One region of the Paraglaciecola sp. L3A3 genome, then DNA from elsewhere that is predicted to be linked to it. Evidence: riboswitches for the same ligand, from Rfam matches in the RefSeq annotation. Region 1 holds a riboswitch; the other holds the start of a gene.
What was found. A riboswitch is a leader RNA that binds a small molecule or an ion and turns the genes downstream of it on or off. The one in region 1 is predicted to bind thiamine pyrophosphate.
Positions count from the first base shown of each region.

Region 2: another riboswitch for thiamine pyrophosphate. It lies ahead of GQR87_RS08335 (TonB-dependent receptor); the one in region 1 lies ahead of thiC (phosphomethylpyrimidine synthase ThiC).

Region 1 covers NZ_CP047023.1:284,582-301,108, forward strand. The annotation lists gene GQR87_RS01175 (bifunctional hydroxymethylpyrimidine kinase/phosphomethylpyrimidine kinase) at 1-1,320, opposite strand, end outside; gene thiC (phosphomethylpyrimidine synthase ThiC) at 1,323-3,284, opposite strand; TPP riboswitch at 3,442-3,540, opposite strand; gene rpoZ (DNA-directed RNA polymerase subunit omega) at 3,691-3,963, shown strand; gene spoT (bifunctional GTP diphosphokinase/guanosine-3',5'-bis pyrophosphate 3'-pyrophosphohydrolase) at 4,067-6,184, shown strand; gene GQR87_RS01195 (RidA family protein) at 6,225-6,611, shown strand; gene trmH (tRNA (guanosine(18)-2'-O)-methyltransferase TrmH) at 6,649-7,608, shown strand; gene GQR87_RS01205 (crotonase/enoyl-CoA hydratase family protein) at 7,710-8,498, shown strand; gene GQR87_RS01210 (hypothetical protein) at 8,662-9,900, opposite strand; gene GQR87_RS01215 (hypothetical protein) at 10,081-11,001, shown strand; gene GQR87_RS01220 (family 16 glycoside hydrolase) at 11,080-14,697, opposite strand; gene GQR87_RS01225 (peroxiredoxin-like family protein) at 14,891-15,520, shown strand; gene recG (ATP-dependent DNA helicase RecG) at 15,712-16,527, shown strand, end outside.
Region 2 covers NZ_CP047023.1:1,992,334-2,008,860, forward strand. The annotation lists gene GQR87_RS08285 (DUF3450 domain-containing protein) at 1-5, shown strand, start outside; gene GQR87_RS08290 (MotA/TolQ/ExbB proton channel family protein) at 11-1,363, shown strand; gene GQR87_RS08295 (MotA/TolQ/ExbB proton channel family protein) at 1,365-1,889, shown strand; gene GQR87_RS08300 (biopolymer transporter ExbD) at 1,902-2,303, shown strand; gene GQR87_RS08305 (energy transducer TonB) at 2,305-2,916, shown strand; gene GQR87_RS08310 (tetratricopeptide repeat protein) at 2,916-4,199, shown strand; gene GQR87_RS08315 (fused MFS/spermidine synthase) at 4,363-6,441, shown strand; gene GQR87_RS08320 (tRNA(Met) cytidine acetyltransferase TmcA) at 6,438-8,543, opposite strand; gene GQR87_RS08325 (acyl-CoA thioesterase) at 8,615-9,016, shown strand; gene GQR87_RS08330 (hypothetical protein) at 9,084-9,926, shown strand; TPP riboswitch at 10,016-10,123, shown strand; gene GQR87_RS08335 (TonB-dependent receptor) at 10,182-12,311, shown strand; gene GQR87_RS08340 (hypothetical protein) at 12,372-12,629, shown strand; gene pnuC (nicotinamide riboside transporter PnuC) at 12,629-13,255, shown strand; gene GQR87_RS08350 (phosphotransferase) at 13,270-14,094, shown strand; tRNA gene GQR87_RS08355 (tRNA-Trp) at 14,211-14,287, shown strand; gene GQR87_RS08360 (hypothetical protein) at 15,112-15,630, opposite strand; gene asnS (asparagine--tRNA ligase) at 15,748-16,527, opposite strand, start outside.

The DNA of each region.
Region 1 (16,527 bases):
TTGTTGCACTAATAACATTTCAAAGTAACCATGAGACGATAAGCCTAGTGCCAAACCAGCAGATGATATTTGTTGCAGATCGGCCTGTAACAAATCTTCTTGGCCTAAATGAACACCAAAAGCACCGTGTTTGATGGCTAACTGCCAATGGTCATTAATAAAAACTTGTGCCTGATATTGTCGACCTAAACGAATTGCTTGTTGAATATCTTGTTCAAGTTGAATTAGATCTGTTGTGTCTTTAATTCTTAATTGTACGGTTAACGCCCCAGATCGTAATACTTGTTCAAGTACAGTTAATGATTGTGTTACAGGATAAATCTTTATCGGTGTTTTTAGTGCCTTAAAGCTTAAGTCTTGTTTAGAGTAAAGTCTGTTGTACTGGGGCAGGATAATTTCAGGAAAATCATCTAACTTATTTGGCCAGCCAATCCGGGCTAGCACTCCCGCACCTTGACCTACAGCATAACCGGAAATTAAGCCTTGATTGACATAAGCTTTAGCAATACAAATGGCATCTAAGAGCGGGTGACCGAGAGCCACAGTGGTGGCAATAGCAGACGAAAAGGTACAGCCAGTACCATGATTATTACTGCTTAGGATTTTATTATGACTAAAACCAATCAGTTGTTGTTGATGGTCTAATGAGGTGTGTTCAATATCATGGCTGAATAACCAATCGGTAGCTTGCTGCTTAGCATGGTCTCCTCCCGTGAGGAGCACATTGGTGGCAAGTTGTTGCACCATTAACTGCAGCTGATTTTGCCATAGCTCCTCTTGTTCAGGCAGCATTTCGGTCTGAGTTAAATGTGTAAACTCTTTAAAATTTGGTGTGATTAATGTGACCTGTTTAGCAAGCTGAAGATAGTCAGTAACTGTCGGCGCTGTGTCCGATTCGGTTAGCATATGGCCAGTGCTTGTGATCATTACAGGATCCCAAATCACTGGGATTGATTGCCCTAAGCTTTTTTCAAGTAACGTTAAATTATCAGCTAACCATTGGCTGATAAACTGTACTTGTTGAGCATTGGCCATCACTCCAATTTTTATTGCTTTGGGAGGCATGTCTACACGCAAACAATCCAATTGCGCTGCCAGCATTTGAATAGAGCTAGCAACTAAGCTGGTTATCTGTATAGAGTTTTGTGCCGTTGTGGCTGTGATTATATTGCAGGCGTGACCACCTAAATCTTGAATGGTCAAGTTATCTGCTTGAATTCCAGCGCCACCACCACTGTCTGAAGCAGCTATGCTCCAGACAATAGGACGCCCCTCATTGGGCGCAGTGCCCAATGAGGGGCGGGTATCTTTGCCTATCATGGTTATTTCGAACTGTCAGTTACTGGTTCTATAACAGGGGTGTAGATATTCGCTCCCTGAGCTTTAAACTCTTTTGCTTTGATGTCCATCGCTTGCAAAATATCAGCTTCGCTTAACATCCGGCTTTCTACTAAACGGGTGGCATCTTGTTCTACATCAATAGGCTGTGTGGCTGCGTAATCTCTTACTTCCTGAGTGATTTTCATTGAACAAAACTTAGGACCACACATAGAACAAAAATGTGCCACTTTGGCTGATTCTTGAGGCAGTGACTCATCGTGATAAGCTCTTGCTGTTTCAGGATCCAGGCCTAGGTTATATTGGTCTTCCCAGCGGAATTCGAAACGGGCTTTAGAAAGGGCGTTATCGCGGATTTGTGCTGCTGGATGACCTTTAGCCACATCAGCTGCATGAGCCGCAATTTTATAGGCAATCAGCCCTTGTTTTACATCCTCTTTGTTGGGTAAACCTAAGTGTTCTTTAGGTGTGACGTAACATAGCATCGCCACACCGTACCAACCGATTTGAGCCGCACCTATACCAGAGGTAAAGTGGTCATAGCCTGGGGCAATGTCGGTAGTTTGTGGGCCGAGTGTATAAAACGGAGCTTCACTACAAATTTCAAGTTGCATCTCAACATTCTGTTTTATGAGTTGCATAGGAATATGCCCTGGACCTTCGACGATCGTTTGTACATCGTATTCCCAAGCGACTTTAACCAGTTCACCTAAGGTTTCTAGCTCGGCGAACTGTGCTTCATCGTTGGCGTCGGCAATACAACCTGGGCGCATTCCATCACCCAATGAAAGTGACACATCGTAGGCGGCGCATAATTGGCAAATTTCTCTAAAATGCTGATACAAAAAACTTTCTTTGTGATGAAATAAACACCACTTGGCCATGATTGAGCCACCACGCGACACTATGCCTGTTAAGCGTTTGGCGGTCATAGGCACATAACGTAATAAGACTCCCGCATGAATAGTGAAATAGTCAACGCCTTGCTCGGCTTGTTCAATTAGCGTGTCGCGAAATACTTCCCAAGTGAGATCTTCAGCCACACCATTGACCTTTTCTAGGGCTTGATAAATCGGCACAGTACCAATTGGAACGGGAGAGTTGCGTACTATCCATTCACGGGTTTCGTGGATATAACGGCCGGTTGATAAGTCCATTACTGTATCAGCACCCCAACGGGTAGACCAAACCAGTTTTTCAACTTCTTCTTCAATAGACGAGGTCACCGCTGAATTACCAATATTGGCGTTCACTTTAACTAAAAAGTTACGGCCAATAATCATAGGTTCCGCTTCGGGGTGATTAATATTGACTGGAATAATCGCTCGTCCACGAGCCACTTCATCACGTACAAACTCAGCTGTGATGGGTTGGCCGATTGTGGCGCCAAAACCATGGCCCGGTGCTTTTTGAGTTAATACTTCCTGAGTGACTTGTTCTCTGGCCATATTTTCACGAATGGAGATGTATTCCATTTCAGGGGTAATAATACCGGCTTTGGCATAGTGCATTTGGGTGACACACTTGCCCGCTTTGGCTTTTAGTGGTTTATCTAAAGAATCAAAACGTAAGTGATCTAAGCCATCGTCTGCCATGCGTTGTTGGGTATAACGGGAACTGGCATCTGGTAATTGTTCTACATCGTCCCGACCAATGATCCAGTCTCGTCTTAGTTTAGGTAAACCTTGGCGTACATTGATGTTCGCCTCAGGATCAGAATAAGGACCAGCGCAGTCGTATACCATAATATCCGGATTACTTTCAGTCACTGGTGTTTCTTCACTGCCACCTATAATAGTATCGGTTTGGTGAATCGCTCGCATGCCCACTTGGATGTCATGGTGAACACCAGGCAGATATACTTTGCTCGAATTGGGATGTAATAAGGGTTTTAAATTATCAATAAATTGTTGTGCTTGCGCACGGGTTTGACGACGATTTGACATTAGCAATCTCACAAATACAGTTGAAAAGGAAGTTGCTTGTCTGGAGAAATATCATGTTGAAAATGCCAACAATAAAAATACCATCGATAAACTATCGATAGATCTTAAGATTGTTAGCTAAAAACTAACTTTTATACTAGGCATAAAAAAGCCAAAAAACTAGCTCTCACTTGTTTCCTTCGCAGGTACTAACCTGATCAGGTTCAACGGTTCCCGAATTAACGGTCTCAGCCAAAAGGCACTCCGACAAGAGGGCGCAGTATAAGCTTAAGCTGAAAATAGTTTCAAGGAATTTAACTTATTTCCCATAGATTGATCATTTCGCGATCAAATAGCTTTTAAAGTATGTAAATTATCAGTACACTATGCGACCTTTTTTTCATATTACCACCCGACGGAGATCATCATGGCTCGCGTAACAGTTGAAGATGCTGTAGATAAGATTGGCAATCGTTTTGATTTAGTTTTAGTAGCCGCTCGTCGTGCTCGTCAAATTGCAATTGAAGGCAAAGAGCCTTTAGTTCCAAGAGGCACAGATAAGCCTACTGTTCTTGCATTGCGTGAAATTGAAGAAGGATTAGTGACTGCTGATACACTGGAAGCAGAGACCCTTCGCGATCAACAAGAGCAAGATCAAGCTGAATTTGCATCGGTAGCGAATATTCTTTCAGCAGAATAAAGTGTTTTTTTAGCTTACGGCTACATTTTTCGATGTTAGCCGTTGGCTTGTTGCCTTTTTCCCCGTATTCTAAGTTCTTAATTAACTACTATAAGCGTTTCTTGTGTATCTTTTTGAGGGTTTAAAACAAAAGCTTGAGAATTATTTGTCGCCTGAAAGGGTTGCGGATGCTGAGCGTGCATTTGTTGTTGCTCAAGATGCTCACAGCGGTCAAATGCGCTCTAGTGGTGACCCTTACATTACCCACCCAGTTGCCGTAGCGGCTATTCTTGCAGACATGCGTCTAGACCATGAAACTATCATGGCTGCTTTGTTACATGATGTAATTGAAGATACTGAACACAGTAAAGAAGATCTCAGTGCTGAGTTTGGTCAAACTGTGGCTGAACTGGTTGAAGGTGTTAGTAAGTTAGATAAAATTCATTTTAGTAATAAACAAGAAGCCCAGGCCGAAAATTTCCGCAAAATGATGATGGCCATGGTGCAAGACATACGTGTCATTTTGATCAAATTGGCTGACCGTACTCACAACATGCGCACCCTTGGTTCATTACGACCAGACAAAAGACGCCGTATTGCCCGCGAAACGCTTGATATTTATTCTCCCATTGCCCATCGTTTGGGTATTCATGACATAAAAAATGAATTAGAAGAATTAGGCTTTCAAGCCATGTACCCCTTACGTTTTCGTGCTTTAAAAGGCGCAGTAAAACAGGCTCGTGGTAACCGTAAAGAAATTATTGAAAATACCCAGAAAGAAGTAGAAAGTCGACTGAGCGAAGTAGGAATTAAAGCGCAAACTACAGGTCGTGAAAAGCATCTTTATTCCATTTATCGCAAAATGAAAAATAAAGAACTGTTATTCAACGAAGTGATGGATATCTATGCTTTTAGAATTGTTGTTGATTCTGTCGATAGCTGTTATCGCGTTTTAGGTGCCATGCATGGCTTGTATAAACCTATCGAAGGGCGATTTAAAGATTATGTCGCCATTCCTCGCACGAATGGCTATCAGTCGTTACATACAGCGTTAATAGGTCCTCATGGCATTCCTGTAGAAATTCAGATCCGAACTTTTGATATGGATCAAATGGCTGATAAGGGCGTAGCTGCTCATTGGCTATATAAAGATTCTGATGATACTAATGACACCACAGCACAAGTACGTGCTCAAAAGTGGATGCAATCTTTAATCGAGTTGCAGCAAAGCGCTAGCTCTTCATTTGAATTTATTGAAAATGTAAAAACCGATTTATTCCCAGATGAAATATACGTATTTACCCCTAATGGTCGCATTATTGAATTACCTTTAGGTGCTACAGCCGTTGATTTTGCTTATGCAGTACATACTGACGTAGGGAATTCGTGTGTTGGAGTGAAAGTAGAAAGACGACCTTTTTCTTTGAGTAAACCTTTGGTCAACGGTCAAACTGTTGAAATTATTACCTCACCACGAGCCAAACCCAACGCCAACTGGTTGAACTTTGTGGTCAGTGCCCGAGCACGTTCTCACATTCGCCATTATTTGAAAACTCAGCGTTCTGAAGAAGCTATTGTCATGGGCAACCGTTTGCTCAGGCACGCATTAGGCAGAGTAAAACTGGATGATGTGCCACAACAAGATATAGATCGTGTGGTAACAGAAACTAAACATAATGATTTTTCATCTTTGTTGACAGATATAGGCTTAGGTAACGAATTAAGCGCCATAGTCGCTCGACGACTACTGGGTGAATCAACTGAGCTTGAAGATAAAGAAAAGAATGTGGCCATTCGTGGCACCGAAGGTCTGTTGGTGTCTTACTCTCGTTGTTGCCATCCTATTCCAGATGATGAAATAGTTGCGGTATTAAGCCCTGGTCGAGGCTTAGTTATTCATCAGAATGGTTGTAGCAACATTCGTAAATTGAGCAAAGAAGAACCTCATAGAGTACTCACTATGCAATGGGGTCATGAAGTCAGCGGTGACTTCCATGCGTCAATTCGCATTGAATTAATTAATCGTCAAGGTACGTTAGCTACGTTAACCAGTACAGTGGCGGCTGCGGGATCTAATATTATTGGCCTGCAAACTGAAGAAAAAGAAAGTAATGTCTATTACATAGATATTGAGTTGAGTATCCGAAACCGTCTACAGCTAGCAAATGTCATGCGAAAAATTCGTATCATGCCAGAAGTACAAAAAGTCTCTCGACACAGTCAAGCAAGAAAAAACACCTAACAACACTTATTTATCAAACTATTTATAAAAGGATATTCCTATGACTAAGTCTGTTATTCATACAGATAAAGCTCCGGCCGCTATTGGTACTTATAGCCAAGCGATTAAATCTGGTACAACTGTTTATTTGTCTGGGCAAATTCCACTGGTACCAGCGACAATGGAAGTGATTTCTGAAGATTTCGCAGAACAAGCCCATCAAGTATTTAAAAATGTCTCAGCGGTTTGTTCTGCAGCTGGTGGCACCACTAACGATTTGGCTAAAGTAAATATTTTCTTAACAGACTTATCAAAGTTTGCCACTGTGAATGAAATCATGAGTCAATACTTTGAAAAGCCTTATCCAGCTAGAGCTGCAGTACAAATCAGTGCATTACCTAAAGGTGTACAAATTGAAATTGACGGTGTAATGGAATTGCCAGAATAAGTTAGGCTTGTCACTATTTATGAGCGTAGAAATTAAAATGTCGCCTGAACGCAATGCACGTATCAGGCAACTTCTCTCTTTACGACAACCCAGTTTAACCCTTTGTTTAGAGCAGCTAGATAAGCCACACAATGTGTCGGCTATTGTGCGTAGTTGCGATGCTGTTGGTGTGCATGAAGTTCAGGCTATTTGGAAGAAAAAAGCCCAAATTCGTAAAGGCACCGCCATGGGCAGTGAAAACTGGGTTTATACTCGTGAACATACTTCTACCGAAAATGCCGTGGCTTATTTAAAGCAACAAAATATGCAAGTGTTAGTGACCAACCTGTCTGATAAGGCTGTGGATTTTCGCGAAATAGATTACAGCCGACCTACTGCCATTATTCTTGGCCAAGAAAAGCACGGCGCAACTGATGAAGCCATTGCCCTTGCTGATCAAGAAATTGTGATCCCTATGGTGGGTATGGTGCAGTCATTGAATGTCTCTGTGGCCGCGGCATTAATTTTGTACGAAGCTCAAAGACAAAGACAGCTTGCAGGTATGTATGATAAGCCGCAATTGTCTGAAGCTGAATGTCAAAAAGTGTTATTTCAAGGAGGTTTCCCTAGGTACCGTGAAATATGTGACCGCAAGGGCATTGAATACCCCTATGTTGATGAGCATGGACATATTCAAGCCGATGACGCTTGGTGGCAAAGAATACAAATGCCTAACGCTACGCCTTTTCGAGGCATGAATATTCGTGATTTAAAGGGTTTTGGTCTTAGAAGTGAAGAAATGCTAGCCAAGGTTGATATTCATACAGTAGAACAATTTATGGCTATTGATTCATTCGAATTGTACAAGCGCTTAAAACAAAAAGTAGAGGGGACAGGTCTAAATACGTTATATACCATAATTGCCGTTAAGGAAGGAAAACACCGGCTTGATATTGCTAATCAGCAAAAAACAGACATTCTGTTAAAACTTGAAAGCATGGGAATGGATACACAATAAATTATTAGCAGATGTTGTTGGTTGACAGAGAATGCAAAAACCTTAACTGCGCCATTTCCTATCTGATAAAGTTGACTCTCTTATAGTAATGGGCCAGTTTTATGTCTGAATCTCGTGTCACACTAACTCTCGAAAGCGGTATTGCTAAGGTTACTTTAAATCGTCCTGAAAAATATAACGCCATAGATCTAGCTATGTTTCAAGGTATCGACAAGGTTATAAAAAGCATAAAAGCTGACCCCGCGATAAGGGCGGTAATTGTATCTGCGGCGGGCGAAAACTTTTGTACTGGCCTTGATATAAAGTCGGTACTTTCCAATCGCAGTAGTGCATTTAAATTGCTTTGGAAGTGGTTACCCGGCAACGCTAATCTAGCGCAAAGAATGTGTATCGGTTGGCGCCGTTTAAATGTACCTGTGATTATGGTGTTGCACGGAAAATGCTGGGGTGGGGGCATGCAAATTGCGTTGGGAGGCGATTTTAGAATTGCCTCACCGGACTGTTCATTGGCAATTATGGAATCCCGTTGGGGCTTAATTCCCGATATGGGTGGTACAGTGGCATTACGTGAATGTGTGGCTAGCGATCAAGCTATTAAATTAGCAATGACCAGTGAAATCATTGATGCTAAACAGGCGCTTTCCATGGGGCTAATTACCCAAGTGGCAGCATCACCAATGCAAGCGGCTACTGAATTAGCTAAGCAATTACTCGAAAAATCACCGGATTCTAATCGTGCTATTAAACACATCTATCACAAAATATGGAGTGTTAATCAGCGAAAAATATTGGCTTTAGAAACCTTCAATCAACTGAAGATTCTTGTCGGGAAAAACCAGCGAATTGCGGTTAAAAGGCAACAAGGACACACTGATATAGATTTTAAATAAGCCGATAACTCATAAGCGGTTGATTCAGGTGAAATCTTATGTTGTGGAAGGATATACCATACTCGCTAAATTAGTCGTGACTCATAATGCGCCCAGGTTTTTTTGATCAAGGCGTCGCTATGCAGTAATAGTTGTTCCCTTTTAGATAGTTACTAATCAACCTTCAGGGTAAATTCCATATGTTTTCACTCACAATTTTAGAGCTGGAAATCAGTTCATGACTGAGATCCTGGCCATTCATGCTCGGTATCTTAAACAATAATTCAACGTTATTGCCTTGATTGAGATCATAATGAGCAATCGAGCCCTCAAATTCTTTGGAAGTAGGATTAACTTCGTTGGTTAGAAACCAACTTAACCAAAGTAGCGATGAATCAGTAAATCCAGACATGATATAAATTTTATTATTTCTAGGGCCATCTACCTTGGCAAAAAGTCCATAGTCAGTATATTGATTAGTCATGTCATTTTCAGGGGATAGGTATATCTGCCCAGTGCTTTTATGTTCAAGTTGTTTGAGTACACTATTGTATTGGTATGCAGAGCTTTTAAAGTAGTTTTGCAACACGCCCATATTTTCAAAATGGCCAATATAGATAATATTGGCATGTTTGATCTCATAAGCTGTTAAGGCAGAAGATAAAATAACCTGCGTATATCTAAAGTTATCGGATATAGATAATAAATTTTTAAATGCTAATACTAAGCTCTTGCTAACAGATTCGTTGTGTAAGCTTGATAGATTTGTAGACCCTTTAAAATCGCCTTCAATATTCGAGCCTTCGATAGAGGACATTGGCGCTCCAAGCACAATAATATTTTTATACTGAGGGGACTGAAAGTCACTCCAAATTGTATGAGAATTTATATTATTTGTATTTAAAGTGTTTTTGTTGAAAAAAGTAAAAATTAATACGTGTATGACTAGGCTGATAATACAAATACTTAAAATGAATTTTTGTCGCCACAATATCGGCTTGAGGCGGAGTGTTTTCTCATGTCTTAGGTTAATTTTTATATTATTATCTACTTTATTTATCGTATTGTTTTGAATAAAAGCTAATCGATATTCTCCTACAGGAATGGAAATGCGCAGGTCCTCGTTAGCCCCTTCATCTAAGTAGTATTCTTCTAATTTTTTTCTCAATCTGGAGATGTGTACACGAACGGATGCATTTTCAGTAGAGTTAAAATCCACATTTTTTTTGAACACATTGATGGCAATTTCTATTTCTTTTGGTGGGTGGATCAAGGCTGGTTGTTGTTCTATTCGCTGGATTTCTTTTTCAACTAAGTATTCTAGTAATTTGCTTAAGTTAGATGAGCGACCTAGTACGTTACTGTGTTTAATATTTTGCAGTTGTCGATACAAGTCCTCTGTTGACGGAACTGTGTTTTTCATATTGTTTAAAGTCCCGTTTTTACTGGTGTTAAAGTGAAAATGTAACCGTTACATTTTACATGCTTAATACAAATAGTTAACCGTTTAATAGCATATAACCATGATTAAACCTAGATCTATTGCCTAAAGTAATTGTAAGTTAAAAACTAATGATTTAGTTAATTTGCGAGATGATTTTAAATGAAACATGTTTTGTTTGTTTTTATATGTAGTTTTTTGTTTTTGTATGCTGATTATGTTGATGCGGCCGGATGGGGATATAAAAACAATAGAATTGCTATCAGTGCAGATGGTAATAATCAACCAGATGTAATGCATTTTTGGACAACAGCCGATCCCGATGACTGGGGCGCAACACCTGCTGCTTTGGCTATTATTGCCAAGGCAAATAAGAAAAATCAGTTAGTGCATTTTTCTTACAATAACTTCATGAATTCGCCACCTCATACAACGGCCATAAACGAAATGGCGGTGGGAGTTGAAGGCGCGATTCAGAATTGGGGATATGATTCCAATAAATTTTTTGATGTCAGCGAAGATTACCAAAAAGCATTAAATGATCTAGTTCGGGTCTTGCAAGTGTCTACAAAAGAAGACCCATTGTTTTTTATTCATATGGGGCCATCAGAGTTTTTCTATCGTGCAGTACAACAAGTTATTAAATTAGGAAAAATTGAAAGCCTTGCCCACGTATATGTGATTTCACATAGTGGATACAATGATAATCATCTACGCAGGGGGGATCCTAAATTCGATAAGAAGCCAGTTCCTGCAAGCCAGAAACACCATACTCTCACTGAAGCGATTGCATTAAGTGGTAACCGCATTCAATACAAGAAGATTATTGACCAAAATGCCAAGTGGGATGCAAATCAACTTTGGCACTCTGAACATGATTGGTCAGTTTGGCTATGGATGAAAGAACACAAGGATGAAACAGTTAGGTGGATTTACCAGAGAATGAAAAGACATCCTAATGGTGTGGCTGATTTTTCTGATGCTGGCATGGTGTATTTCCTGTTAACAGGCGATGAAAACGGCAGTCCGAAAAAATTCGAACAGTTTATTGGTAAAGGGATTAATACCAACTCCAATAAATGAGTGCATAGTTATTTAATGGAATTGGTATAAATAAAAACGGAGCCTAGCTCCGTTTTTATATTGGGCCTAAACTGCCTATTAAAGCTGTTTAATTTTGATATTTCTAAACCAGACTTGGTCTCCGTGATCTTGTAACACTATGTGCCCACCAGGGGTTTTAGCGAAGTGTGGCCAGTCTTTAAATTTACTTGCAGCAATTAAGGCCTTCCAATTGTCGTCGAACATTTGTACATCGACAAGTTGGTAGCCATTTAACCAATGTTCAACATGGCCTTGATTGACCACTAACCTGACTTGATTCCATTCTCCAGCGGGTAACACAGATACAAACTTACTTTTTATTAGGTCGTAGTTATCACCAGCACGGTGTTTGACTAGTTGGCCATCGCTATGGTTAGGGTTGTCGAGTATTTGCATCTCTGGGCCAGACAAAAAAGGAAATTCAAGTTCAGGTAACTCTTTGACATTGTAGATAATGCCGCTGTTACCGCCTTGCTGTACTTTCCATTCTAGATTTAGTTCAAAGTTTTCCACTGGCTTAGGAGTGATAACAAGATCACCGCCGTCTACTGTTTGCCAACCTGTTTCTTCTGGGGTTCTACCAGCAAAAAATAGATTGCTCTCATCTATGCCCCAACGTGTGCCTGCTGTTTGTTGGTTATAGTTTCTGAAATGCCCTAAAGATTGGCCATCAAATAATAATGACCAGCCTTGACTTATTTCACTTGGGCTCAGGGTATTGTGCTGTACTGAATATTGCTGATTTAACTCTACAGGCTTATTTTGTGGAATTTTGTTCAGTGTGTACCAAGCTTCTGTAGTCCATAACTCATGATTGTTTTCACTTTCAAAGGCACGTTTGATTCTAAAGTACACCACATGGTTTTCTTTTAATCCGTCTAACTTTAACTGTATTTTAGTACGGTCTTTAGACACAGTAAGGGCATTGATCGTTAATGCTTGTTGATCTTTTTTCGGGCCACCGTAGTCTGCTGTGGGTTCAAAGTACCATTGTTGTATTTCAAAATCATCGGCTTGAATTAAACGGTTTTGTTTGATGGGTTCTGTTAGTGTGATTTCAAATCCGTCACTGCGAGCACTGACACTTAACATTTCAAAGGTGCTGTTTTCATTGTAAGTTAGGCTTTGTAAGCCATACCATTTTTTATCACTGTGGGCCCAGTTTCCTGGGTTGCCGACACCACCTACAATTAAACTTCCATTGGGTGCCCATTTTAAGCGGTTTACACCGGCTTCTAAGCCTTGGCTAAAGCGAAATACTGCGCCTTGCAAACGGCCATCTATACGTTCTGCAAATACACGCTTAATGCCACCATGGGTGACATCGCCGTGGATCATTTGGTTTTTGTAAGGGCCAACATTAAGTGGCGCTGGTTGACTGGCAGAGTTGCCAATATCCCCTTGTGGCAACCATACAACCGGTAAAGTCTCGGTTAAATTGGCAGTGCCTTCGAAGTCTACAGAGCGTGAGCCATACCAAGCTCCGGGAGTTAGTTCGACAATTTTACAAGCAGGCACCCAGTCGCCTTGGTTATCTGCTATAAACAACTTGTTGTCTATGCCGCGGCCTATGCTATTCGGAGTTCGTAATCCGTGAGCAACAAATTCTACCTCACCTGTATCTTTTGATATTTTCAGTACTTTGCCGCGACTCGGTGCTTGTGGATTGGTACTAGCACCACCGGGTAAAATCGCAGTGGCAAGGGCTGCGTAAAAATACCCGTTTTCATATTCTAAGCCAAAAGCAAATTCGTGGAAATTGGCTGTGGTTGCCCAATCGTTAGACACTAGTTCATAACGATCCATAAAGCCGTCTTGGTTAGTGTCGACTAAACGAGTGAGTTCTTGTTTTTGTAATACGTAAATATCGCCGTCTACTACTTTCACTCCTAATGGTTCAGCTAGGCCTTTAGCGATACGTTTTACTTTGATGTCTTGCGGTGAAGCTTGATAGTCACTGACTAAATATACAGAACCCTCAGGATCCCAAGTGCTGACCACCATACGGCCATCATCTAAAAAGTCGATACCACCGACCATAGGTTTAAATTCGTCAGGGCGAGCTTGGCTTAAATCGAATGATGGGTGTATTCCTGCCACTTCGCGCTTATCACCGGGTATGGTTTTGATTATATCAGGATCTGTCACAACGCCTTTTACTTCTCGGACGTCTTGTTTCTGCACTTTTAACATAGCAGCAGGAATAATTTCGTATTTTTCAGTAGCAGGGTTAAGCCACTGTAATGACAGGGCACCACCACCGCCAGCTTGAAAATATATGATTTCTATCGGGTGCAATCCTGCACTGAGATTAACTTCCGCATCTTTGGCTTCGGCGGCGTGAAAGCCCCAGTTATTGATAATACGTTGACCGTTTAAATACAAATATGCGCCATCATCGGCCACCAATCTTAAGCGTGTTTTTAAAGGTTGTTTTAGAGCTAAACTGGTTTTTATCTGATACATAAAATCGTTAGCTGCAGGTCCTAAGCTTTCAGTATGAGGAAAATGAATTTGTTCAACAAACGCGCCTAATACAGCTGTACTTGTGCGCACATGGTCTTCATCTGGATCACCGTTCAAAAAGCCTGTTTGGTACAAGTAAGCCCCCCGTAACTCTGTAGAAAACTCAGGCGTTTGATTGGTTAAGTGAATAGCCGTATTTGCTACACCTAACAGAATGTCGTTGTCATCGGCTGAGCTACTTTGGGTAGGCACTAAAGTAAAAATGTAATCCAACATAACGTTTGCATCAGACATGGTGAGTTGGGCGTGTGGTGTCATAGGAACATCACCCCAATTGCCCGAGCCGCCTTGTATTATTTTCTCGCTAAGGCTGTCTTTAGCACCGCTGATAGTGGCATATCTTTGAGCAATAGCCGAATAGGCTGGGCCCACAGTTTTAACTTCTGCGTTATGGCAAGCTGCACAATCGCTATTTTGAATAAGTGCTAAGCCGGGATGAATCTTTTCTGCAGAGTTTTGTTCTGCTTGCTTTGATTTTTCTAATGGAGAATAAGTGGCAGTAAAATGTGATTCACCATTTTGCAGGCTTAATGTTTGATTTACCTTATCGTATTTTATTGGCCCTGCAAGCTTAGTATCAATAGGCTGGTATAGATGTTGTAGCTGCAGGTTTAGTTTGTCTGGGAGTCCGCTGATTCGAAAATGTCGAACGAACACCAGTTGGCCATTTTGATTGCTGGCGCTGGGTGTTTCGCTAATATCAGCTTGCCAGGCTTTGCCATTTAAAGTGCCTTTAGCTTGATACAACAAACTGACATCTTGGTCATTAATTTGATGGCCATGATAACTAACTGTACCCGATCCTGCCGACCATTCAGCTTGACCATTTTCTACAAATGTTTGTCCTGATGTTTTAGGTTGTGGACCATGTTTTTGATCAAATACAGCACCAGTGAGGTTGGTCTCTCCTTGCCATAATTTAAATAATTTGGAACTTTTAGTATCATAGGCCGCTGTGATGTCATTACCGAGTTTTAAGCTAATAATGCGAGTTTCACCATCTAAGGTAGAGCGCATTGCTAGTAAACTTGGTTCAGTGAATTCACTAGATGAGCTGGTTTGCTGGGGATTACAGGCTAGACCCGCAACAGAGCTGAAAACTATCAATGACCACTTAGATATAGTGCTCGATTTTAAATTATTAAACATACAGATGACCCTTAAATAACCGATTTTTATCATACGCTGAGGTTTCTCTAGGGGATAGGCACTTGCATACGTATTCAGCAAAACGAAATTAATTGTGATTAACATGGGTCTGTAAATCAGCGGAGTAATTAAAATTGCGTTAGGATCAACCGATTGTGTATTCCATTCTTATCAATAATTTCAGGAGAGCCTTATGAAAAAACTATCTTTACTTGTTTGCGTTGCAGCTTTTATTTCATTTTCGAGTTTTGCCTTAGATCGAACAAAAATTGCAGATTCAGTGCAAAATGTTACCCCCTTACTAAATGGTCAAGTCGCACCCAAAGCTACATTATTAAATGTTGAAGGTGACCCCGTTAGTCTTAAAGCGTTAACCATGGACAAACCGACAATACTTGTTTTTTATCGTGGTGGTTGGTGTCCTTACTGTAATCGTCAACTTGCAGGGCTTAAAGATATAGAAGGTCAGCTAGACAAATTGGGGTACCAAATTTTGGCCATTTCCCCAGAAACTCCAGCTCAGTTACAAGCACAAAAACTACAAACTAAGTTTACAGTGAAACTCTATTCTGATGCAGAATTACAAGCTATTGGTGGTTTTGGTATTGGTTACTATGTTGAAAACGAACAAAGAAACAAGATGAAAACTAAATGGGACATAGTTCTCAACAGTGAAAAATCTTCTGGAACAGCGGTATTGCCTGCGCCTGCAGTGTTTATTCTGGATCAAAAAGGGGTAGTGAAATTTAACTATGTCAACCCAGATACCAAAACTAGAATTTCTCCTGAGTTATTGTATCAAGCGGCTAAACTGTCTTTGTAAACTCAGAATTGGGATTTTTACTGCTCGAAACCGATAATTACTTGATTCATTTAGTTAATTCTTCGATGATGTATCTATTGTATATTTAAACAGGCATTCACTTGTTGTTAAGTGACCTGCCTACATTTGATATGTTGGTTTATTAAGTTTATGGCCTGTAATTTTTTATCTTTTGTGCTGAATAGTCGCCGATGAAAGGTTTAGCTCAAACCCCTGTTACCGAACTAAAAGGTGTGGGTAGTAGGGTGGCTGAAAACTTTTTGAAGCTGTCAATTTCCTCTGTGCAAGACTTATTGTTTCACTTGCCTATGCGTTATGAAGATCGCACCCGTATCTACCCTATAGCCGATTTACAACCCCATTTACACACTAGTATTCAAGGCGAAGTCACCTCTTGTGATGTGCAGTTTGGCCGTAAACGTATGTTAATTGTGCGTATCAGTGATGGCACGGGTACAGTCACTTTACGTTTTTTTCATTTTACCGCCGCGCAAAAAAACAATCTAGAAATAGGCACTACTATCCGTTGTTTTGGTGAAATTAAGGCAGGTAAATACGGTCTTGAGATCATGCATCCAGAATATAAAACCATTGATCTTGATAAACCGCAAACTATGCAAGAGTCATTGACCCCAGTGTATCCGGCCACTGAAGGGATTAAACAACTCACCTTACGCAATCTTACCGAGCAAGCGTTAAAGTTACTGAAGCAAGGTGGTTTGGCTGAATTGTTACCTGAGGGATTGTATCAACATCAATTAGGTTTAGTAGAAGCCTTGATATTAGTGCATAGGCCACCACCCGATGTGACTTTAGCGCTGTTTGAAGAAGGCAAACACCCTGCACAGCAACGATTGGTGATAGAAGAATTATTAGCCCATCATTTAAGTGTGTTAAAAGTGCGCCAACAAAGTCAAAAACAAGCCTCTTATCCTATTCCTGCTGGGGCACCCATTTTACAGCAGTTTTTAGCTAATTTGCCTTTTAAACCCACAGGTGCACAACAT
Region 2 (16,527 bases), 1.7 Mb from region 1:
AGTAATATTGATGAAAACTGTATTTAAATCTATATTAGCAGCCGTATCTATTGCTTTAGTCGCTTCTACTGCGCAAGCTGCTGGTTCATTAGAAGAATTACTTCAGGAAGTGAAAAAAAATCGCGTTTCTGAAGCTCGTATTAACAAACAACGTGAAGCAGAGTTTCAATCGGCTCGTGCTGATAAACAAGCTTTAGTAAGAAAAGCCCAAGCTGCACTTAAAGCAGAAAAAAATCGTGGCGATGATTTACAAAAGCAATTTTCTGATAACGAAGTTAAGTTAGCAGAAAAAGAAGTTGAATTAACGCAAGCTACAGGTACTTTAGGTGAAATGTTTGGTGTTGTTCGTCAAGCATCAGCTGAAGCCTATGGCCAAATTTCTACTTCAATTGTAAGTGCTGAATTTCCAGGACGTGGTGCTTTTTTAAAGCGTATGTCTGAAGAATCTAAAGGCCTTCCAAATATTAAAGAGCTAGAAGATTTATGGTTTGCTCTACAAACTGAAATGACTGAGTCTGGACAAGTTTCTCGTTTTACAACAGAAGTGGTTAGTCTAGATGGTGGTTCACAGCAACAAGAAGTAGTGCGTATTGGTACTTTCAACTTAGTTGGTGAACAAGGTTATTTAGTTTATGACGACCAAAATGAAAAAGTACAACCTCTAGGTCGTCAACCTGATAGTCATTTATTATCATCAGCTCAAGAGATGAGAGCCGCGACCTCTGGTTTAATTCCGTTTTATGCTGATCCTTCAAGTGGTGCTATTCTTGGCCTATTGAAAGAAAAAGCAACTATGATGGAACGTTACCATGCAGGTGGAACGGTTGGTTATGTCATAACAGTTATGTTAGCTATTGGTTTATTAATTGGCTTATATAAAATTGTTACTTTAACTATCGTAAGTGGCAAAATCAGCTCGCAAGTTAAAAACATTGAGAATCCTTCAAGTGGTAACCCTCTTGGTCGTATACTGACTGTTTATAGAGAAAATAAATCAGCTGATGTTGAAACTCTAGAGTTGAAACTAGATGAAGCTATATTGCGTGAATTACCTAAAATTGACAGTGGTATTAATGTGATTAAGATTTTTGCTGCAATGGCTCCGCTTTTAGGTCTATTAGGTACAGTACTTGGTATGATTTTAACCTTCCAACAAATTACTTTGTTCGGTACAGGTGACCCTAAATTGATGGCTGGTAGTATCTCAATGGCGTTGGTAACAACGGCTCAAGGTATTATTGCTGCATTGCCTTTACTATTAACTCACAGTATTGTTTCAGGACGTAGTAAGTCTATTGTACATATTCTTGATGAGCAAACTGCAGGCATAGTAGCGGCTCACGCTGAGTCGGAGAAAGTTTAATATGTTATACCTGATAGAACTATGGGAGTCTGTCAGGGACTTTATCGCTGCCGGCGGCGACGTGTTATACGTTGTTGCCCTAGCGCTCTTTCTAATGTGGGTTTTGATGATTGAGCGTTATTGGTATTTATCTTCAGTGTTTCCAAAGTTGAGAGATGAAATTATTTCCAATTGGGATGCACGAAGTGATACTACCTCATGGTATGCGCATAGAATCCGTGACACATGGATTTCGCAAGCTTCGGATGGCCTTAGTGCAAGAATGTTATTAATAAAAACTCTTGTTGCTATGTGTCCTCTAATTGGTCTTCTAGGCACTGTAACCGGTATGATCGGAGTGTTTGAGACCATGGCGACTCAGGGTACAAGTAACCCTCGTCTAATGGCTGCAGGAATTTCTATGGCTACTATTCCAACAATGGCTGGAATGGTTGCTGCTTTATCTGGCGTTTTCTTTAGTTCTCGTTTAGAAGCTAAAGTGAAAATGGCTAAAGTAAAGTTAATAGACAGTCTGCCCCATCATTAATGAGAGGATCTTATGGGTCGAAAAGTTAGAGTAGAAGAGGAAGACGCAGAAATTGATATGACACCTATGCTAGACATAGTGTTTATCATGCTGATCTTCTTCATCGTAACGACCGTTTTTGTAAAAGAAGCGGGTGTTAATGTAAATAAACCTAATGGTACGTTGGCTGTCATGCCCAAAAATGCAAATATTTTCATCGCTGTAACTGAAGATGGAGATGTTTGGATGGATAAAAGGGTAATTGATATTGATAGTGTTCGAGCTAACCTTGAACGCTTGATGGCAGAGCAGCCTTCTGATGTGATTATTATTCAAGCTGACAAAAATGCCGAACACGGTATTGTTGTTGAAGTTATGGATCAAGTAAAAGCAGCAGGTATAGATCGTATCTCAATTGCAACGGCAGGTAGTTAATATGGGTCGATTAATTGTTTCTATATTACTAGGTGGTGTGATTGCATTTTCTTTGTTTGTTATTATGGCAAAGTTAATTGCAAACTCATCAAGACCTGCGGAAAAAGCGGCTCCGACGCCAGTAATTGATATTGTAATGGCAACACCTGATGACGCAACGCAAGTTCGTCAACGTGTACCGCCACCGCCACCGCCGCCGCCGCAGCAGCCACCTAAAATTCAACCAGTTGAACCTGATGTGGCTGATGTAAATACTGATGGGTTAAGTTTTAATATGCCTTCGGTTGAAGTTGGTGGAGCATCTATCGATATTGGTGGTGTGGGGGCTATGCGTGATGGTGAAGCTACACCAATAGTACGTATTGAACCTAAATATCCAGTGCAAGCTGCTCGTGATGGAAAAGAAGGATGGGTAAAACTATCTTTCACTATCAACGAAGTAGGTGGTGTGGAAGATGTTGAGGTTATTGAAGCTGACCCTAAACGTGTATTTGACCGCGAAGCGAGAAGAGCGTTAAGTAAGTGGAAATATAAGCCTAAGATTGAAGACGGGAAACCTATGAAACAATTTGGGCTAACAGTACAATTGGACTTTAAGTTGGATCAATCATGATGAAGAAATATTTAAAACATTTATGTGCGGTTTCAGCCATTACTGTAGCAGTATCAGTGCCAAATTTAGCTTTGGCACAAGCTAAAGATAGTGCTAAAGCTAAACCAGTTGGACCCATCGCTTGTCCAGGTTATGTTCGAGCCAAAACTAATATACCTGGCCAAAAAACCGGTAAGAAAGTCGGCGCTGCTTTAGATTTTTATAATTTAGATCAGGTTGATGAAGCGCTGAAAACCCTTCTAGAAATAGAAACGGACGAACCGTTTGATCGTGCGTTTACTGATAATTTTATTGGTAAGTTGCTGGCAGGGTCAGGTAAAGGTAAAGAGTCGCTTAAATACTTTGTTAAAGCGGTTAACTCGAAACAGCTAAATGATGTCGAGCAAGTTGGTGGAATTAAGTTAATTGCAGATTTAAACCTTCAAGAAGGTGAATATGAAGAAGCAATTAAATGGTATAAAGAATGGTTAGAGTTTACTTGTAAAGAAGACTTTGATGTTTACTTTAGAATGGCTAATGCCTATTACCAAACTCAGCAGTACGCTGAGATAATACCGCCAATCAATAAAGCAATTGCTTTAGCTGAAAAGCCTAATAAAACAACTTATGCGCTGAAAATGACATCTTACTATAGTCGTAAGATGTATAAAGAAACGATTGAAGTGCAAGAAGAAGCGGTTAAGGTTTTTCCTGATGACAAAAATTTATGGACTCAATTAGGCATGTTTTACATGTTGGTTGAAGATCATAGAAAGGCGTTATCTACTTTTGAACTTGCGTATCATCAAGGCTTTATCACTAAGGCTGCGGAAATCAGAGCACTTAGTCAGCTTTATACTATGAACGATATACCAATAAAAGCTGCTCAGGTACTTGAGAAACATGTTAAATCAGGTTTTGTTAAGAAAACTGATACCATATTATCGAGTATAGGTTCTAATTTTCAGCAAGCTAAAGAGTTTAAAGAAGCCGCTGATTATTATGGTCAGGCAGCCGATATGACGTCTGATCCTAGTATGTACTTCAAGCAAGGTAATATGTTGTATATAGCTGAGCGACCCAATGAAGCTTTGAAAGCGTTACAAAAATCGCTGGATGAAGGAGCTGATAATAAAGGTAGGATCCATATGGTAATGATGGAAGCTAACTTTTATCAAGGTCGTTACAAACAAGCTTATGAACATATTCAAGAAGCTAAAAAAGATCCATCAACTCGACGTAATGCTAGAAGTTGGGAGTCTTTTATTAAAGAAAAAGCCAAAAATAACGGCGTGACACTTTAATTAAACTTGTTTTCATAATTGAAAAAAGCTCCCTTTGGGAGCTTTTTTATTTATATTCCGATAATAGTTATCTTGTGAGCCGTTTCCTTATAGCGCATAATATTTATGTGTTCCTTTTATCCCCAATTCTTTCCACTTTATCAATCAGTGAATTAATATATAGATGCAGTATTTTGTTACCGTTTTCATCAGTGCTTTTTTAGTTTTTCAAATCCAACCCATCGCTTCAAAAATATTATTACCTTGGTTTGGAGGAGGAGCGGGTGTATGGACAACTTGTTTGTTGTTTTTTCAGTTCTTCTTATTGGCAGGATATTTTTACGCATACCTTTTGTCTCGTTTTTTTAATGCTAAAAAACAAGCTTTTATTCATTTAGGGTTACTTTTTGTCAGCTTACTGACCTTACCCATACAGTTTTCAGAGTTACACCTATCCACTGAAAGTAGCCTGCCTACTTTAGATATATTGAAACTATTAGGTTTTGGTATTGGTTTACCTTTTCTGGTTTTGTCTGCAACAAGCCCACTGTTACAAAGTTGGTTTAGTCGTTTTAACAAACTAACTAATCCATATTTACTTTATGCTATGTCAAATTTAGGTTCTTTCTTAGCGTTAATTACTTATCCAATATTTATTGAGCCAACTCTATTATTGACTAGCCAAACCTTTTTTTGGTCAGCTTGCTTTATTTTGTTTGTAGTTGTAATTAGTGGTATATGTATTAATGTGATTAGAAGAAGCAGAAATATAATTGACGAAATTGATAATCCTATCAGTCTTAAATCAATCCCTATTATAAGCATGCTTCTTTGGTTTTTGTTATCAGCATTAGGTGTGGTTATTTTAGTGTCAACCACAAATGCTATGACTCAAAATGTTCCCCCTATGCCATTTCTGTGGGTTGCACCTTTAGCCCTATATTTGGGAACTTATGTCCTTGCTTTTAGTCACTGGAATATTTATCAAAGAAAATTTTGGGTACCTACATATATATTTGCAGCAATCCTTGGGGTGTTTATTTATTTTATCGGTGGCCAATTTGATATCTTAACCCAGGTCATTATTTATCTATTTATTTTGTTAACTGCCTGCATGATTTGCCATGGTGAACTAAATAATTTGAAACCGGAAAAGCATAATCCCACCTTATTTTATTTGATTTTATCCATGGGGGGCGTCTTTGGTAGTTTTATGGTGTCGGTAGTGGCTCAATACAGCTTTGATGATTTTTTTGAGTTTCCAATCGCTATTGCCTCTGTATTCGTTTTATTAGGTTTTTCTTTGTTGAGTCATAATAAAGTTATATCAGCCCAGGCCACAAAACTAAAACCAAAAAAGCAGTCTAGTGAATATTTATTACCTAGTTTGTGTTTTATTGGTAGTTTGTGTCTGTTGCTAATTTTCCTACAGATGAATAACCTATATCAACAATATGACATAGTTAAAACACGCAATTTCTATGGAGTATTAACAGTAAAAGATGTTGTAGAAGGAAATGTACAAGAACGAAGGTTAGTCGATGGTACTACTGCCCATGGAGGGCAATCTTTAGAGCCAACCAAAACTAACATCCCTTTAAGTTATTATCGTCCTTCTACAGGTGTTGAGTTGGTATTAACTGAGTTATCTAATTATCATGACTCATTAAATGTCGGCATAGTGGGGTTGGGAGTAGGGGCATTAGCTGCATACGGTAAAGCGAATGATGAATATACTTTCTACGAATTAAACCCAGCTGTAGTTGAGTTCGCCCATGAGTATTTTAGTTTTATTAGAAACTCTAATGCTAATGTATCTATACAGTTAGGAGATGCCAGAGTTAATTTACAAGCTGAGTTAGATAAGGGCCAATTGAATCATTTTGATGTTTTGGTTATTGATGCATTTTCTGGTGATCAAATACCAACACATCTACTTACTCAACAAGCATTCTTATTATATGACCAGCATATCGATAATAACGGCGTTATTGTTTTGCATATTTCTAATAGGCATTTGTCTTTATTGCCAGTTGTGTTGGGCAATGCTGATTTATTGAACATGCAGGTTATGTTTTTTTCTACATCCGGGGGCACTAATGAACACGATGCAGAATGGCTGTTGTTGAGTAAAAATACACAAGTACTCGAAAATCCAAACTTAATTAAAGCACAAACCGCTTTATCTTTGTCAAAAAACAAAAGAGTGAAATGGACTGACGACTACTCAAGTTTATTGCCAATATTAAAAGTGTTGAATTAATTTTTCATTGATAATAACAGTTTTAGTACATTCTTTATGGCAAGTTCAATTTGTTTTTTACCGGTTAAATTAAACTCAATCGCTATTTGTTTATACTGTTTATTTTGTACTACCGCGGCAATGATTAAGTTTCGTTCATTTACTGTTAGGGTTTTTAACTGTATTGCTCTTGATAAAATAAACTGCCTTGCAATCCTAATTATAGAAGTATAATGCCGAGTTCCATTACAGAATTGTTCGATCATATTTATTTGGAAACTAGGGAGTTCTTTTTCATTGCTCGTTCTGGCTAATATATCTGCTAATAAAGTCGCAGAGATTGTCTGCCAAGCTTTATCGACTTGAAAAACTACTTCTTGATAAAACTCAGTTTGAATTAATTTCAGCATATTGTTTGGCAGAGCAGCTAGATAACTGACACACATACAATTGTTTTCACCACTTGATACTTCGACTTTATTACTCAGTTTAATCATTTCATATCTATTTTGATGCCAAAAGTTTAACAAGGATGAACTGCAACCAAAGGCTGTGGTTAACATAACAATGTGATGCTCTTTAGCTTGTTGTTCGACATATGAAAGTAATTGACTACCTAAACCGTGTCCCTGAATATCTGGTTTGATGGCTATTCTGCTGATCCGCCATTGAGCTAATTCTGAAAAGGCGGCTTGGTTATAATGAGATGCAATATTTTGCGCGATTAAATGTCCTTTTAGTCTCCTTTTTCCTGAGGAAATATCGAATGCTAAATCGCTGAGTCTCTGTCCACCTTCTTCATTTACTTGGGCCACTCCTAAAATATTGTCATTTTGTGTGATAACAAAACATTTAGACTCAGGTGCGTCTAACAGACGCTGAATATCATCAGGACTGGTTTGGTAGTGTGCGTTAATGAGTAAAGAGCAGATGGCAGTAAAATCTGCAGGTGATGTCACTAATTGCTGTTTTGTTAGTTCTTTACATAAAATTGGATGATTAGACAATTCTATTTTTACAGCTGGGGTTTGTTGGTAGCAAAGAGAGTTAAACCAAAATTGTTCTAAAGCATCATTCTTATGCCAGCGAATAGGTTCTTCGAGGTGGACAGTTCTAAACTCCGGCTTTAATTCAGCTAACTTCTTTTTGAATCGAATCTCAAAGCCGCGGCCACTGCCTTCATAACCATGAATCGTGGTAGAAAAAACAATTCGTGTATACTTTTCTGTCATCCTAATTAGTGTCTCAACTGGTATTGCAGCAGCCTCGTCGATCAGTAAAATATCAGCTGTGTTAGGATCTAGAATAAGTTTATCTAAGGGAACAAAACAGAGTTGACTATTTTTGTAACTGAGTTTGTTTTTTTCGAGAATATGTTCGGGTAATAGCCGTTTTGTATGGTGAAATACTTGTTCCGTTGTTGCTATATGGGGGGCTGTAATGATGATATTAATGTTTGAATCTTGCATAAGCTGAGCTGCCGCTATCCCCAACGCCGAGGATTTACCTCTGCCTCTATCAGCTGTTATCACTAAAGGCCTATTGTTTCTTCCTTTAGCCACTTTATAGATAGCTGAAACCGCTAGGTTTTGTTGTGTATATGATTTTTCTGTGCTGTCGGTTTTTAACTTAGAAACAGGAGCAATAAATTGTTCTGCAGTGAATATGGCCACACTAACATCATCTACAAATTTTTTGCCTAGATACTGGTAAAAGTAACTAAAGCAATCGATATGTGAATATCCATAAGATATTCTGTTGTGATGTTCTGGATCACGATAGTTTGGCCAATCTTTTAATTTTGGGCACAATATCACCATTAATCCAGCTGATTTTATCGTGCCACTCAAAGCCATTGCAGCATTAGTCCGAAAGCCATCAAAAGCATCTAAAATAACATAATCATATTCGTGGCCTAATTTACTTCTATAGTCTTTTATATGTATTTGATTATTGTGCCTGTCAGATTGGCCAACCCATAATGTAGCTAGATTATCTAACTTAGCAAAATGTGATTTAACTATTTGTTTGGACCACTCTTGTTCGCCACTAATGACAAGCAACTGTCTATGGCAAGGTGTATTATGGCGAAGGTTTATCCATTGTTGTAATTGACTGCGCAAGGTGACCTAATATATGGGTTATCAAGATATAATTATGCTGCTAGTTTAAGCAAAGTTTAAAAGGAATACGAATGCGTTTTTTATCTAGGCGTTTAGTCATGCCATATGACTTAAATTATGCTAATTCTTTATTTGGAGGACGTGTGCTGCAATGGATTGATGAAGAATCAGCTATTTATGCAATTTGTCAGCTAGAAACGAATGTTTTGGTCACCAAACATATAGGGGCGGTAAGCTTTGAAGCGCCAGCAATGCAGGGGGACGTTGTTGAATTTGGTTTTTTGACAAAAAAAGTTGGCCGCACATCAATAACGGTAACATGTTTGGTGCGCAATAAAATAACCAAAAAAACAATTTGTTTAGCTGACGATATTGTATTTGTGCAACTGAATCCAAGTACACGTGAACCAGAAGCCCATGGAAAAACAATGGAAATTCTTGATTTAAAAGACAAACAAGAGTTAGATATATAAACTATAGACCATGCCAGATAGAATTTTTACCACAGCTCGAAGAGCTCTTTACACCCAAGGAAGACCCTTGTTATACAGACTAGTTTTAATATTATCTTTTAATGCCTTAACGGCTTGTAGTTCCATAGCACAAAATACTATTAATTTCAGTGTGTTAGAAGAATTGCAGCTAGGTGTTGAGTTACAGGAAACATCAGCTTTGTATTGTCCTGAACCCGGTAGTGCCTACACAGTAAATGATTCTGGGAACAAACCGATTATTTATAAAATTAGTGACAGTGGCAAAGTGATAAATCGTCAAGTCATTGATATTAAAAATAGAGATTGGGAGTCATTAACTGGCGACGGCGATCACTTCCACATTGGTGATACCGGAAATAACAACGGCAAAAGAAAGTTCGTGCAAATTCATACTGTAGACAAAAATAGCAATGCTAAACCCAAAAGTACCGTGAAAATATATTATCTAGATAATTCATTAAAGAAAAATGAATATCTTAACCATGATTTCGATTCTGAATCGATTATCAGTATGGGCGGCAAACTATATCTTTTTTCAAAAAGCTGGCGTACCACAACCTTGCATATATATCGTTTAGAACATGATGTATTAGAACAAAAAATAGAACCATTTATATCAATAAAAGGCTTGCCGGGAATAGTCACAGGCGGTGATTATGACGCTAAAAATGAACGATTTATTTTGGTAGGTTATGAATTAAAAGGATTAGGGCGATTTTATCCTTTTGTCACGATTTTAGATAAGCAGTTTCAATTGATTAAATCTTTTGTTTTAAAAAACTATAACCAAGTGGAAGGGCTGTGTGTGACGCCATCTGGTGATGTTTGGATTACCCAAGAAGGCTCATTCTTTTCCACTCAAAAATTAATCAAAATGAAAATTAACTAATAGATATACTTTTATGGTTCTAAAAGTGGCTTGCACCTAATTGTTTGACTGTTAGAATGCCCGCCATTGAGTAAATAAAAATATCTTTATTCAAAACCAAGGGGTGCCTTTTTCGGCTGAGATTGAAATATTTTATATTTCGAACCCTAACACCTGATCCGGATAATGCCGGCGTAGGAATGGTAATACAGTTTAATTTCCCATTTATCTGCCGTAAACCCGGATCTTTTCACTCTATAATGAAGAGATCCTAGAATGAATTTCAGTAAAAAATCTTTAGCTAGTTTAATCAGTGTTGTATTGGCTAGCTCACAAGTGTCTGCACAAAAATCTGATTTAGAACAAGTTGAGCGTGTTACCGTTTACGGTGCCTTAACTTCTACACCTTTGTCTGAAATGGCAACTAGCATTTCTGTTTTAACCGAACAAGTTATCGAACAACGCCAAGCTCAGCACCTTGAAGAATTATTAAATCGCGCACCAAACGTGAATTTTGCATCAGGTGCCAGTCGAGGTCGTTTTGTACAAATTAGAGGGATTGGAGAACGTAGCCAATTTACCGATCCGGTTAATCCATCTGTAGGGTATCTAGTGGATGGTATTAATTACTCTGGTTTAATGGCTGGCGCCAGTACTTTTGATGTACAACAAGTTGAGATTTTTAAAGGACCCAATAGTGCACGTTTTGGTGCCGATGGTCTAGCTGGCATGATTAACGTTATCACCACAGAAGCCACTGACGATAGCAGTCTGAATGCTCAGTTTGGTGTGGCTAACTATGATAGTTGGAACGCAGGTGTAGCAGCCGGTGGCGCGATAAGTGATTCAGTTGATTACAGAGTGTCAGTGCATAAAAATGTTAGTGACGGCTTTGTAGAAAATACTTTTTTAAACCGTGATGACACAAATGGCTTAGACGAATTAACCGCTAGAGCTAAATTGAATTGGCAAGTTACTGACAATCTTAAAATCAAAACTGTGCTGCATTTAATTGATGTTGATAATGGTTATGATACTTTCTCTATCGCTCGAGACAGGTCCACTTTGTCAGACCAGCCAGGATTTGACCGTCAAGAAAGTGAAGCGTTGGCGGTGACTGCTGATTATCAAGGTTTAGAGTGGGCCAATTTACAGATTCAAGCTAGTGCTATGCAAGCAGATTTAGCCTATGGGTATGATGAAGATTGGACTTATGTAGGCTATGCACCGCAAGATCTAGTAAATGATCCAGAAGGGTATTATGTAGAATATTCTTCTACCGATTATTATTTTAGAGACCGTGGAGATAGTTCTGTACAAATTCAGCTCTCAAGCAAAGATAGTGTAGATAACGATTGGGTTATTGGCTTGTATTATTCTAAGGAAGATGAAGATTTACAACGTGAATATACATGGTTAAGCAGCTCATTTTTAAGTTCGGTGAACAGAAAAAATTACGCTTTATTCGGTCAGTATAAACATGTGTTATCTGATACCCAATGGATAACCTCTAGCCTACGATTAGCCTCACAAGAATTGTCTTATGTAGATTCTAATTCTCTTGATAGAAACTTAGATCATGATGACTGGGGGGCTGAGTTGAGCTATCACCAGAATGTAGGTGATACCAGTATGTTGTATTTGAGCTTAGTACGAAGTTATAAAATGGGTGGGGTTAACGGTCAGGCTATGAGCAAGCTAGACGACATCGAGAATCCCGTTTTACAACAAGCGGTATTAGATAATGTGGAATTTGCAGCTGAGTCATTAATAGGCTTGGAGTTTGGTATTAAAGGTAGTAATGAAGAAGGCACCTTGACCCTCGATTTCAGTACATTTTATCAAGAACGTGATGATGTACAGTTTAAAAACTCCATTGTAGAAGACCAATCGTTTATCGATTTTATCAACAATGCAGCGGATGGTAAAAACTACGGAATGGAAGTTAGCATCAATTACCTTGCCTCTGATAGCGTCGAGTTATTTGCCAACTTAGGTTATTTACGAACTGAAGTGACAGGCATGACGCGTGAAGTTAATGATGTTTTAGAAACTATCGATGGCAGAGAGCAAGCCCACGCGCCTAAGTATCAAGTGAACTTAGGAGTCATTACCGATTTGTCACCGAACCTGAAGTGGTTAGTAGAAGTGGATGCAAAAGACGATTTCTACTATTCATTTAGTCACGATAATCGATCTGAAAGTATAGCTTTAGTACATACCAGTTTAGATTATTCAATGGGCGACTGGGGGGTGAGTCTCTATGCCCGTAACTTGTTCGATAAAGAATATGCAAACCGTGGCTTCTTTTTTGGTAATGATCCTCGCGATCAATGGACCTCGCATGTTTATGAGCAGTTTGGTGAACCTAGACGTGTTGGTGTAAACGTAAAGTATCATTTTTAATCCATTCTATTTAATAATTTTGATTGGGTTGTTTAACCCAGTCTTTACTTAAGGAAGTTTATGAAATTAGCCGCTGAAATATCTATGTACCCGTTGAAAGATCAATATATCCAACCCATTCAAGATTTTATTGACCGTCTCAACACATATGAAAACTTAAAAGTTGTCACTACTGCAACTAGTACGACTGTATGTGGAGAGTATTTACCTACCATGCAATTGTTAGCTGAAGAAATGCAACGTAGCCATGAAAAAGTGGGACAAGCTATTTTTGTCTGCAAATTTTTGAATGGTGACAAAATGACGAACGAAATTTAATGGGGCAAGCTATTTCCCAAATAGTTGAACAATTTATCAATCAGTTTCAACAGCAGTCTGGGTTAGAAGCCATAGCTGTTTTATTGGCCTTAGCCTATGTGTGGTTAGCAGCTAAACAAAGTATCTGGTGTTGGCCTTGCGCTTTTATCGGCACGTCTATTTATACATACATATTTTGGGAAGTGTCTTTGCCATTTCATATGTTGCTCAATGCGTATTATATTTTTATGGCGGTTTATGGTTGGTGGCAATGGAATAAACCTGGATCTAAACACTTAAAGGTAATTAGTTGGACGTTCTCAAAACATATACTTTCAATTGTTGGATTAACTGTTTTGAGTTTTGTCTTAGCTTATTTAGCTAAATCAATTTTAGATGCCCAGCATCTATATTTAGACGCATTTATTACGGTTTTTAGTGTATTTACAACTATTTTGGTCGCACATAAAGTACGTGAAAATTGGATTTACTGGGCTGTGATCAATGCCTCTGGGGTTTATTTGTATATTGCTAAAGATTTATATTTAACCTCAGTGTTAACTACTTTGTACTTAGGCTTCTCTGTATACGGATATATTAATTGGGGTAAAGATAAGCAGTCAGACGTTTTACCTTCTGAAGCTTGAGTCGAGTAATTTAAATGATTCAATTATCAGCACAATTGATTTTAGAGGAGTTAATCTCTAGTGATTTGTTCTCAGATAATTGCCAACTAAAAGAGATAAAGGGTGGGGCGGTTAACAAAAGTTATCAACTACTGGATAACGACCGCCTTTACTTTGTTAAATCTTTCACCAGTGATGAAATGGTGAATATAGATAGGACTGAGCAATTTACTCAGCAGCAACACCTAGCTTTATTGGGCATGTGTGCTACTCCCCATTATTTATCATCTACCCAATCATTTCAGGTAGATACATGGTCTGAAGGTTTGTCTTTACTTGATGCTGATTTGACGGGTTTACAAAAATACCGTTATTTAGCCCAAACTTTAGTTAACATTCATAATATCGAAAACACGGCAGCGTTAGCTTTACCAAGTTTAGATTTACCCACTAAATGGCAAGAATATTTAAGCCTTTCTCAAATGAATTTAACTGCAACAGAATCTAATCAGCTACGACAGTGGGCCAAAGTTTGGTCTGATACAGATCCTGCAGATTTACGTGTCTGTCATAATGACTTATCGTTGCAACATGTATTAGTGGGTGAAAGTAGAATTGTGTTTGATTGGGAGTATGCAGCGTATTCTAATCGTTATTTTGATATTGCTTCTAGTCTACTGATTAATCGAGCGACTTTGGAATGTGAACAATGCTTATTGCTAGAATACTCAAAAATTACTGGTATCGATTTAGCTAAAATTATACAACAAGTGACTGTAATGAAGTCTTTAGCTGCACTTACTAACAAACTGTGGTTTAAGGCTGCAGATAAACAACTTGAAAACAAAAACGGTAGTTAATTGTTGTTTATCTACACATTTAGCTTAAAAAACGTGCGAACGATACAAGCAAGTGAATAGATTACACAAAATCACTTTACCTTTAGGCCGGCATAAGTATAATTCAGCCGGTCAGCAGGGGTGTAGTTCCAATTGGTAGAACGGCGGTCTCCAAAACCGACGGTTGTGGGTTCGAATCCCTCCACCCCTGCCAACTTTTCCTAAATTCTGTGCAATCTTCTGTATACACTTCCCGAACTACTAAAACTACTTCACATAATAATGCTCAATGAAGGTCTCTCCTCATTGGCGTAAACGCCTAGGTTCGCCCGCATTGCATATTTAACCAATGTTCTAATGAGCAGCTTGGCTATCGATACTTTACGAAATGTGGATGTAGTTAACCTGAATACTGGATAAGCTGAACCTCTCGATAACGCTCTTTTTGTGCCTAGCGGCGTTGGATTGTCTAGCAATAACACGTTATTACGTAGGACAATCCGCCTTGCTATACACGAAAAATTTCGTCACCGAGTGAGTATTCAGGTGAGGTGATTTGGACGAATGTTATTATGTTATTGAATTATATCGTTAAATTTATCTTGGACGATACTTCTTATTCAGAACTCAGGTTAGTTATTTTTAATAGAGGTCCAAGTAAGAGGAACCGAGGTTAGCCTCTAAGAACGGGAACACGCATCTATTGTTAATAGTCATGATTATGTGCCATTTAGATGGCTTGAAAGACTAGCTAGCGGATGCTGACAAAATCGAAGTTTGCTTGATGGTCGCTATACGGGTGAAAAAGTATTTAACAAGCAGGAGTCCAACATTTTTATATCGCAAGCCTGTGTAAAATGATACGCAGTTTTGTAAATTTAAAATTTCATAGGGTGGACACTAATATCCACAATATATTTATTTTCCAAAGCTGTTATCTGTTTTTTTAGTTCCCAGCACAACTATGAATACTGTGCAACGCCTAAGTACAAATGACAGTGCTGATAGGCGTTACATGAAATAAGGTTTTTATCTAACTTAAGAGCCGAATATCACTACAAAAATTGCAAAAATGAAGCCAAGACCAGCTATTTTAAGACCATTTTTGAAAATTGGATTTTTGGGCATAAATATTAAAAAAGACGATATGACGAAAAATAATAGTGATAAACCAAAGGTGATGTTTAGGATGAATAATGGACTGCCAGTTGTAGCCTTGTGGAGCTTAACCATTTTAGCTAAAGGTGCTGGATAGTCTTTTTTATTCAGCACAACTATTCCGCTACCTTTTTGGTAGCTACCTTGTTGAAAAGTGATTTGCTCTGCAGTATTGGTTAATACTTTAAAGTTTTTGATAGCCAGTGATTGATTTAAGGCTTCTGGAGTAAGTTGGGCCGCTATTTGTTTTTCGTCTGCATAGTTGAACTTTAAAAAGTCTGTTTTGCGAAAAATAAGTAGAATTCCACTGATTGAATATACCGCCATAATTCCAGCTAAAAAATAGCCTAACCAGCGGTGATATTTTCTAAAATCATTGTGCAGTTTTGCTGAAGCCATTAATATTCCTTAAGTTTGTCTAATATTGTTCTAGTAAAGTACTGATTTATTAGGTATTGAACAGAAGAGCACTTTCTGCAGTAGAAGGTGTTTTCATTTATCTTCTATTTACTGTTTTTAGTAGTTTGCATTTCCCGGTGTACGAGGAAAAGCAATCACGTCTCTGACATTTTGCATGCCAGTTACATATGCAACAAGGCGTTCAAATCCAAGTCCGAAACCGGCGTGAGGCACTGTACCGTATCTACGTAAGTCCCGGTACCAGCTGTAATCTTCTTGGTTTAAGTTCATTTCAGCTAAACGTCTGTCAAATACATCTAAACGTTCTTCACGTTGTGAACCACCAATGATTTCACCAATGCCTGGTGCTAGTACATCCATTGCCGCAACGGTTTTACCGTCATCATTAATACGCATGTAGAAAGCTTTAATATCTTTAGGGTAATTCTGCATGATAATAGGGGAGCCAACATGTTCTTCGGCTAAATAACGTTCATGCTCAGAAGATAAATCCACTCCCCAGCTCACAGGGAATTCGAACGATTTACCACAGTTTTGCAATATTTCGATGGCATCTGTGTAGTCCATACGCACAAAGTCTTGATCGATAACTTTTTCTAAGCGACTAATGGTTTCTTTATTGATGCGCTGAGCAAAAAATGCCATATCATCGGGACGCTCTGCCAGAACCGCTTTAAATACATATTTTAATAAGTCTTCAGATATCTGGGCAATATCGGCTAAATCAGCAAATGCTACTTCAGGCTCTATCATCCAAAACTCAGCCAAATGACGGCTAGTATTAGAATTTTCAGCTCTAAAAGTTGGACCAAAAGTGTAAATTTTTGACATGGCAGTGGCATAAGCTTCGCCGTTCAATTGGCCTGAAACCGTTAA